One region of the Pseudomonas sp. A39 genome, then DNA from elsewhere that is predicted to be linked to it. Evidence: riboswitches for the same ligand, from Rfam matches in the RefSeq annotation. Region 1 holds a riboswitch; the other holds the start of a gene.
What was found. A riboswitch is a leader RNA that binds a small molecule or an ion and turns the genes downstream of it on or off. The one in region 1 is predicted to bind cobalamin.
Positions count from the first base shown of each region.

Region 1 (3,401 bases):
AACAGTGCGCCACCCAAGGCGCTCGCCGGCAGCAGGCGCGAGTGCCCGGTGCCGAGCAGCAGGCGCACAGCATGCGGAATCACCAGCCCGACGAAGCCGATGGAGCCGACAATCGACACCATCACTGCCGTCACCAGGGCCGCGCAGCCCACCAGCACAAACTGCACCCGGCGCACCGGAATGCCGAGGGACGCTGCCGAGTCGCTGCCAAAGGTAAACGCATCCAGCGCCCGACGGTGCCACAGGCAAACGGCCAAACCCACGACCGCCACCGGCACCGCCAACCACACCGATGGCCAGCGCACGCCGCTGAGGTTGCCCAGCAGCCAAAACAGGATGCCGCGCGCCTGTTCGGAACTGGCCGATTTGGTGATCAGGAACGCGGTGAGCGCATTGAACAACTGCGAACCGGCAATGCCCGCGAGGATGATCTGGCCGGTGCCGCTGGCCGAACCGCTGGCGCGGGCCAGCAGGATCACCAGCGCAAACGCCGCCATCGCACCGACAAACGCGCCGGCGGACAACGAAATCAACCCGCCGCCCACGCCCATCAACGCCACCAATACCGCGCCGGTCGATGCGCCGGCGCTGATGCCCAGCAGGTACGGATCGGCCAGCGGGTTGCGCAACAGTGATTGCAGGATCACCCCGCACGTCGCTAACCCCGCACCGCAGGCGGCGGCGACCAGCGCGCGGGTGAGGCGGTAGTTCCACACCACGCCTTCATCAATGGGGTCGAGCACGTAGCCGGCCGCCCACAGTTTGTTGGCGAGCACCTGGAGCACGACCTGCGGCGAAATGGCGGTTTCGCCGATGGCCACGCCGGCGAGTACGGCGATCAGCAGCAATGCCAGGGCGAATAGGGTGCGCATCATTTTGGCAGGTCGTAGCCGTCGATGGCCGTGGCCAGTTGTTCAAGGCCGTCGAACATGCGGATGCTGGCCTGCAACGCCAGGGCGTCGAGGATGATGATGCGGTTGTTTTTCACCGCGTCCATGTTGCGGGTCACTGGGTCGCTGCGCAGGAAGGCGAGTTTCTTTTCATGGTCGTCGGCGGGGTAGCGGCGACGGTCCATGCGGGCGATCACCAGGAAGGTCGGGTTGGCCTTGGCAATGGTTTCCCAGCCGACGGCGGGCCACTCTTCATCGGACTGCACCACGTTGGACAGGCCGAGGGTTTGCAGCATGAACTGGGGAATGCCTTTGTGGCCGGCCACGTACGGGTCGCTGGCCATCTCCGAGCTGGAGAACCACACCAACGCGCTGGCCTGCTTGAGGCCTTTGCTCTGCACGGTGGCGACGGATTTGGCCAAGCGCGCCTTGAGTTCGTCGTTTAACTGCTGGCCGCGATCCTGTACGTCGAAGATCTGCGCCAATTGGCTGATGCTTTTATAAATGGTCTCGATACGGAACGGCTCCAGCCGCGTGCCGTCCGCGCCCACCAGGTTGTCCTTGCCTTCGCAGTCGGAGGGCAGCAGGTAGGTGGGGATCTTCAGTTCATGGAATTGCTCGCGGGTGCCGACCACGCCCTGCGGCCCGACCACCCATTCCAGCTCGGCGGCCACCAGTTGCGGGCGTTTGGCGATCACGGCTTCGAAGCTCGGCTCGTTGTTGGCCAGGCGCTCGATGCGGTCGTTCTGTGCCTTGTACTGCGGTAACACGCTGTTGAACCACAGCGAAGTGCCGACCACTTTATCGCCCACGCCCAAGGCGTAGAGCATCTCGGTAGCGGCTTGGCCGATGGTCACGCTGCGCGCCGGCGCCTGCTGGAAGGTGAGGCTACTGCCGCAGTTTTCCACGGTGAGCGGGTAGTGGGTGGGCGCGGCGTGGGCCAGGGCACAGAAGCCAATGCCGGTGAGCAGGGCGGTAACGCGTGGCAGCATGGGACGATCTCCGAGTGAACCGTACGTGCAACTGGGGAGGTACGGTTCGGAAATACACCCTCGAGCGCTGTGGTAGAGACAGGCAAGAATGTCCTTCCCGGACACCCCGCCGGTTAGTGATTGAGCTTGAGCCGGCAGGTCTCCTGACTGATGCGTCGTCGCCACGCTCCGGCCTTCCCGGACAAGGTCCAGTGGCATCGAGGAGCAGGCTCAGCACCTACAGTTGCGGGGGCAGTTCCGATTGACGCGGGGGGACCGCGCTTCGGATTCCCTATTAGTCCCGTTTGGGAACCGGCGCGGTATGGTAGTCGATCGCGAGGTTGAACGGGAGGCCGTGACGCCAACGGTGGCTCTTTGGCGGTGGGGCTCCTATGATGCGCAGCCAATGGATCGCTTTATCACAAGGAATACACAGTGAAATTATTTCTCGCGTTCGCCCTCGTAGCCACGCTCGCCGGTTGTGCCACCCAGGGTAAATCTGAAAAGCAGATTCTTGACGAGGCCGCCACCGCGTATGTCGCGTCGATGCCGGCCGGGTCGGACAAGCTCCGTTTGCACACGATGAGCATCCCCAAAAGCGGGATGTTCGGCGATACCCTGGCGATTTCCATGGCGGGTGAGCAAAACGCCGCTCGCCTCAGGGGAGAGCTGCTCGATGCCAAACGCTTGGGCGATGTGTTCTTTTTGATTATCGGTGCCGGCACGCCGGTTGATGTTGCGGTGATCGGCAAAGCAGTCGAAGGGCAGGATTTGAAGGGGATGCAGATTTACTACTCGGGTACTGAGGCGCAGAAGGACACGGTGCGTGCGGCGGTCGAGAAAACGCAGGCGCAGTTTCATTACATCAATGCGCAATGAGGGTTTGCCCGTTGGCCTGATAACTCTGGGTACGGTGCCGGACCTGTGGCGAGGGAGCTTGCTCCCGCTGGCGGCCTGACAGATGGCCTGGATGTTGGGTCAGACCGGGTACATATCCGTTGCTGCGGTAACGGCCGCTGTGGGTTCCGCCCTTACGGCGGGTCACTTTTGGAAGAGCGCCAAAAGTAACCAAAAACGCTTCGCCCCAACACTCGGCACCTCGCCTAGGCTCGGTGTGCCCTCACTCCGGCTTGAATCCGTGGGCCGCCGCCACGCGCCATCCATGGCGCGGGGCGGCTAACCCGGCGTCCTGCCGGGTTACCCACGGATTCAAGCCTGCGTTCGGCCAGCGTGTTTGACGGGGCGCCTAAGATCAAAAGCACGATCAAGATCAAGATCAAGATCAAGATCAAGATCAAGAGCGGCTCGCTTCGCATCGTGGTTGGCGTTGGTCGTTATCAACATGTGAGGGCTCGGTTAGAGCCGAATGTCTTCTGGACCTTGTATCAGTGCTTCAATCCGCGTGCCGGTGGCGCGTTCTTCGTTGCTGAAACCGTCGTAGTCGGCCAGGTTGGCGAAGCGGATGCCGGTCAGGCGTTCGATCTGGATGACGCTGCGCTGGTAGGTCCGGAGTTGGCCGAACACCAGATCGAGTTGGCCC
Region 1 covers NZ_JBYVMD010000022.1:55,252-58,652, forward strand. Annotated here, with positions in the region: gene AC3ZU9_RS17820 (FecCD family ABC transporter permease) at 1-875, opposite strand, end outside; gene AC3ZU9_RS17825 (ABC transporter substrate-binding protein) at 872-1,882, opposite strand; cobalamin riboswitch at 1,999-2,193, opposite strand; gene AC3ZU9_RS17830 (hypothetical protein) at 2,297-2,740, shown strand; gene AC3ZU9_RS17835 (DNA/RNA non-specific endonuclease) at 3,218-3,401, opposite strand, start outside.

Region 2 (3,401 bases), on a different contig from region 1:
CAGGGCCGCCAGTTTCTTTTGCATCACGGCATCGCCCTGCAGCAGGCCGAGCAGTTTGGCACGGGTGCCTTCAACGTCAGTCAACGAGTCGAGCAGGTAGAGCATGCCGCCGCACTCGGCGAGCAAGGGTTTGCCGGCCACGTGATGGGCACGGATGGCGTCAAGCATCGAGGTATTTTCCGACAGCGCCTGATGATGCAATTCCGGGTAACCACCCGGCAGATAGAGACTGTCGGCGTCAGGCAATTCGCGATCGTGGATCGGCGAGAAGAAGCTCAACTCGGCCCCCATCGCACGTAGCAGGTCGAGGCTGGCGCCGTAGGTAAAGGCAAAGGCTTCGTCGCGGGCCACAGCGATGCGCACGCCATTGAGCAACGGCTCAGCGGGGATCATTTGCGGCGCGGCAAAGGTCACGGGTGGCGGCAAGGCCACTTCGCAACTGCTGCCCAGCGCTTGCGCAGCGGCGTCCAGGCGCACATCGAGGTCATTCAGTTCACTGGCCTGCACCAGGCCGAGGTGCCGGCTGGGTAATTCGATACCGGTCTCGCGGGACAATGCGCCGTACCAGCGCAAGCCTTCGGTGAGGCTGCCTTCAAGCAATTGCGCATGCCGCAGGGTGCCGACGCGGTTGGCCAGCACGCCCGCGAACGGCAGGTCCGGCTGATAACGCGCCAAGCCCAACGCCAGCGCGCCGAACGTCTGCGCCATCGCGGTGCCGTCGATCACACCCAGCACCGGCACGCCGAAGTGCCGCGCCAGGTCGGCGCTCGAGGGTGTACCGTCGAACAGGCCCATCACGCCTTCGATGAGGATCAGGTCCGCCTCCCCTGCCGCTTCCCACAGCAAACGGCGACTTTCCTGCTCGCCGACCATCCACATGTCCAATTGATACACCGGCGCACCGCTGGCACGTTCGTGGATCATCGGGTCGAGGAAGTCCGGGCCGCATTTGAACACGCGCACCTTGCGCCCCAGGTTGCGGTGCAAACGGGCCAGTGCGGCGGTGACGGTGGTTTTGCCCTGGCCGGACGCCGGTGCGGCGATCAATACGGCCGGGCAATGACGGGGCTGATTCAAAGTTCGACGCCCTTCTGTGCCTTGATACCGGCCTGGAACGCGTGCTTGAGCATGCCCATTTCGGTGACGGTGTCGCCCATTTCGATCAGCTCAGGCTTGGCGCCACGGCCGGTGACTACCACGTGTTGCATCGGCGGGCGGGCTTGCAGGTCGCTGAGGACCTGGTCCAAGTCAAGGTAGCCGTGCTTGAGGGCGATGTTCAATTCGTCCAGCACCACCAGGCCGATGGTCGGGTCTTGCAGCAATTCACGGGAAACCGCCCAGGCGGCTTCGGCGGCGGCGATGTCGCGCTGGCGGTCCTGTGTTTCCCAGGTGAAGCCTTCGCCCATCACATGGAAGCGCACTTGCTCGGGGAAGCGGCGGAAGAACAATTCTTCGCCGGTGCTGTTGCGCCCCTTGATGAACTGCACCACGCCGCACTGCATGCCGTGGCCCATGGCCCGCGCCAGCATGCCGAACGCGGAGCTGCTCTTGCCTTTGCCGTTGCCGGTCAATACCAGCAGCAAACCGCATTCGTTGGGGGAATTGGCGATGCGTTCGTCGATCACGGCTTTTTTGCGCAGCATGCGCGCCAGGTGGCGTTCGTCGCGTTCGGGGGAATCGGTCATGGCAGCTCTCCGTTGGGGCTGGACAAAAACGGCGGGCAGGAAAAAGAAACACAGACAGCCAAGCATCGCCCACCGTGATGCTGTTGGATGTTTCAGGCCGGTCTCCGGGCTCATGAGTGGCGCTTGCGTTAATCAAGCAGGCAGGCCGACGGTGCGCCTTCCCATATCGCTGGCGATACAGTGGCAAAAGGCACCGTCTTGACTCATTTACCGTTGCGGGGGCAGCGCCGGAATTGCGGCAGCACTGTGTACAAGTGCGCTCACTCACCGGCTTCCCTGTTTCACTCCGTCGACCCATGGGTCACGGAGCACCTGGAACAAGCCGCGAAGGTTAGTGGGTTGGGGGTGGAGCGTCAATTAAAGCTGGCTTTGGACTTGAACCAACGCCTCGGCTACCTCCTCTACCCTTACAGGTATTAAGGAGAACACCATGCATAAAACCAGACTTGCCCTACTCATCATGGTCGCCGGCACCGTCGCCGCCTGCGGTGAAAGCTCCACCCTCCAGGTCTCCGACGGCACCGGGCCTTCGCCCAAATTGCCGGAACCGAACAAAACCCTGATCCCCACGGTGAATATCGCGCCCGCCATCGGCTGGCCCGAAGGCGTGAAGCCAACCGCCGCTGCCGGCACTCAGGTGGCGGCGTTCGCCGAGGGCCTCGACCACCCGCGCTGGCTGTATGTACTGCCCAACGGCGACGTGCTGGTGGCGGAAACCAACGCGCCACCCAAGCCGGATGATTCCAAAGGCATTCGTGGCTGGGTCATGGAAAAGGTCATGGGCCGCGCCGGTGCCGGGGTACCGAGCCCGAATCGCATCACACTGCTGCGTGATGCCGACCACGACGGCGTCGCGGAAACCCGCACGGTATTCCTGGAAAATCTTAATTCGCCCTTTGGCATGACACTGGTCGGCAACGACCTGTACGTGGCGGACTCGGACAAGCTGTTGCGCTTTGCCTATCAACCGGGCGAAACCGCGATCAAGCAAGCCGGTACTAAGGTGGTCGACCTGCCAGGCGGGCCGTTGAACCACCACTGGACGAAAAACGTGGTGGCCAGCAAGGATGGCAGCAAGCTGTACGTGAGTGTCGGTTCCAACAGCAACGTGGGGGAAAACGGCCTTGAAGCGGAACAGGGCCGTGCGGCGATCTGGGAAGTGGACCGCGCCAGCGGCCAGCACCGCATTTTCGCCTCCGGCCTGCGCAACCCCAACGGCATGGCCTGGGAACCGCAGACAGGCAAGCTGTGGACAGCGGTCAACGAGCGCGATGAGATCGGCAGCGACCTGGTGCCGGACTACATCACCTCGGTCAAGGATGGCGCCTTCTATGGCTGGCCGTTCAGCTACTACGGCCAGCATGTAGACGTGCGCGTCAACCCACAGAATCTCGACTTGGTGGCCAAAGCGATTGCACCGGATTACGCGGTAGGCCCGCATACGGCGTCGTTAGGCCTGACATTCGCAGAGGGCAGCAAGCTTCCAGCGCAATTCAGCCACGGCGCGTTCATCGGCCAGCATGGTTCGTGGAACCGCAAGCCGCACAGTGGCTACAAGGTGATCTTCGTGCCGTTCGAAAGTGGGCAACCCAAAGGACAGCCGGTGGACGTGCTGACCGGGTTCCTCGACAAGGATGAGAAAGCCATGGGCCGGCCGGTAGGTGTGGTGATTGATCAGCAGGGGGATTTGCTGGTGGCGGATGACGTGGGGAATAA
Region 2 covers NZ_JBYVMD010000007.1:206,629-210,029, reverse strand. Annotated here, with positions in the region: gene AC3ZU9_RS08085 (cobyrinic acid a,c-diamide synthase CobB) at 1-1,077, opposite strand, end outside; gene cobO (cob(I)yrinic acid a,c-diamide adenosyltransferase) at 1,074-1,685, opposite strand; cobalamin riboswitch at 1,764-2,016, opposite strand; gene AC3ZU9_RS08075 (PQQ-dependent sugar dehydrogenase) at 2,116-3,401, shown strand, end outside.
Region 2: another riboswitch for cobalamin. It lies ahead of cobO (cob(I)yrinic acid a,c-diamide adenosyltransferase); the one in region 1 lies ahead of AC3ZU9_RS17825 (ABC transporter substrate-binding protein).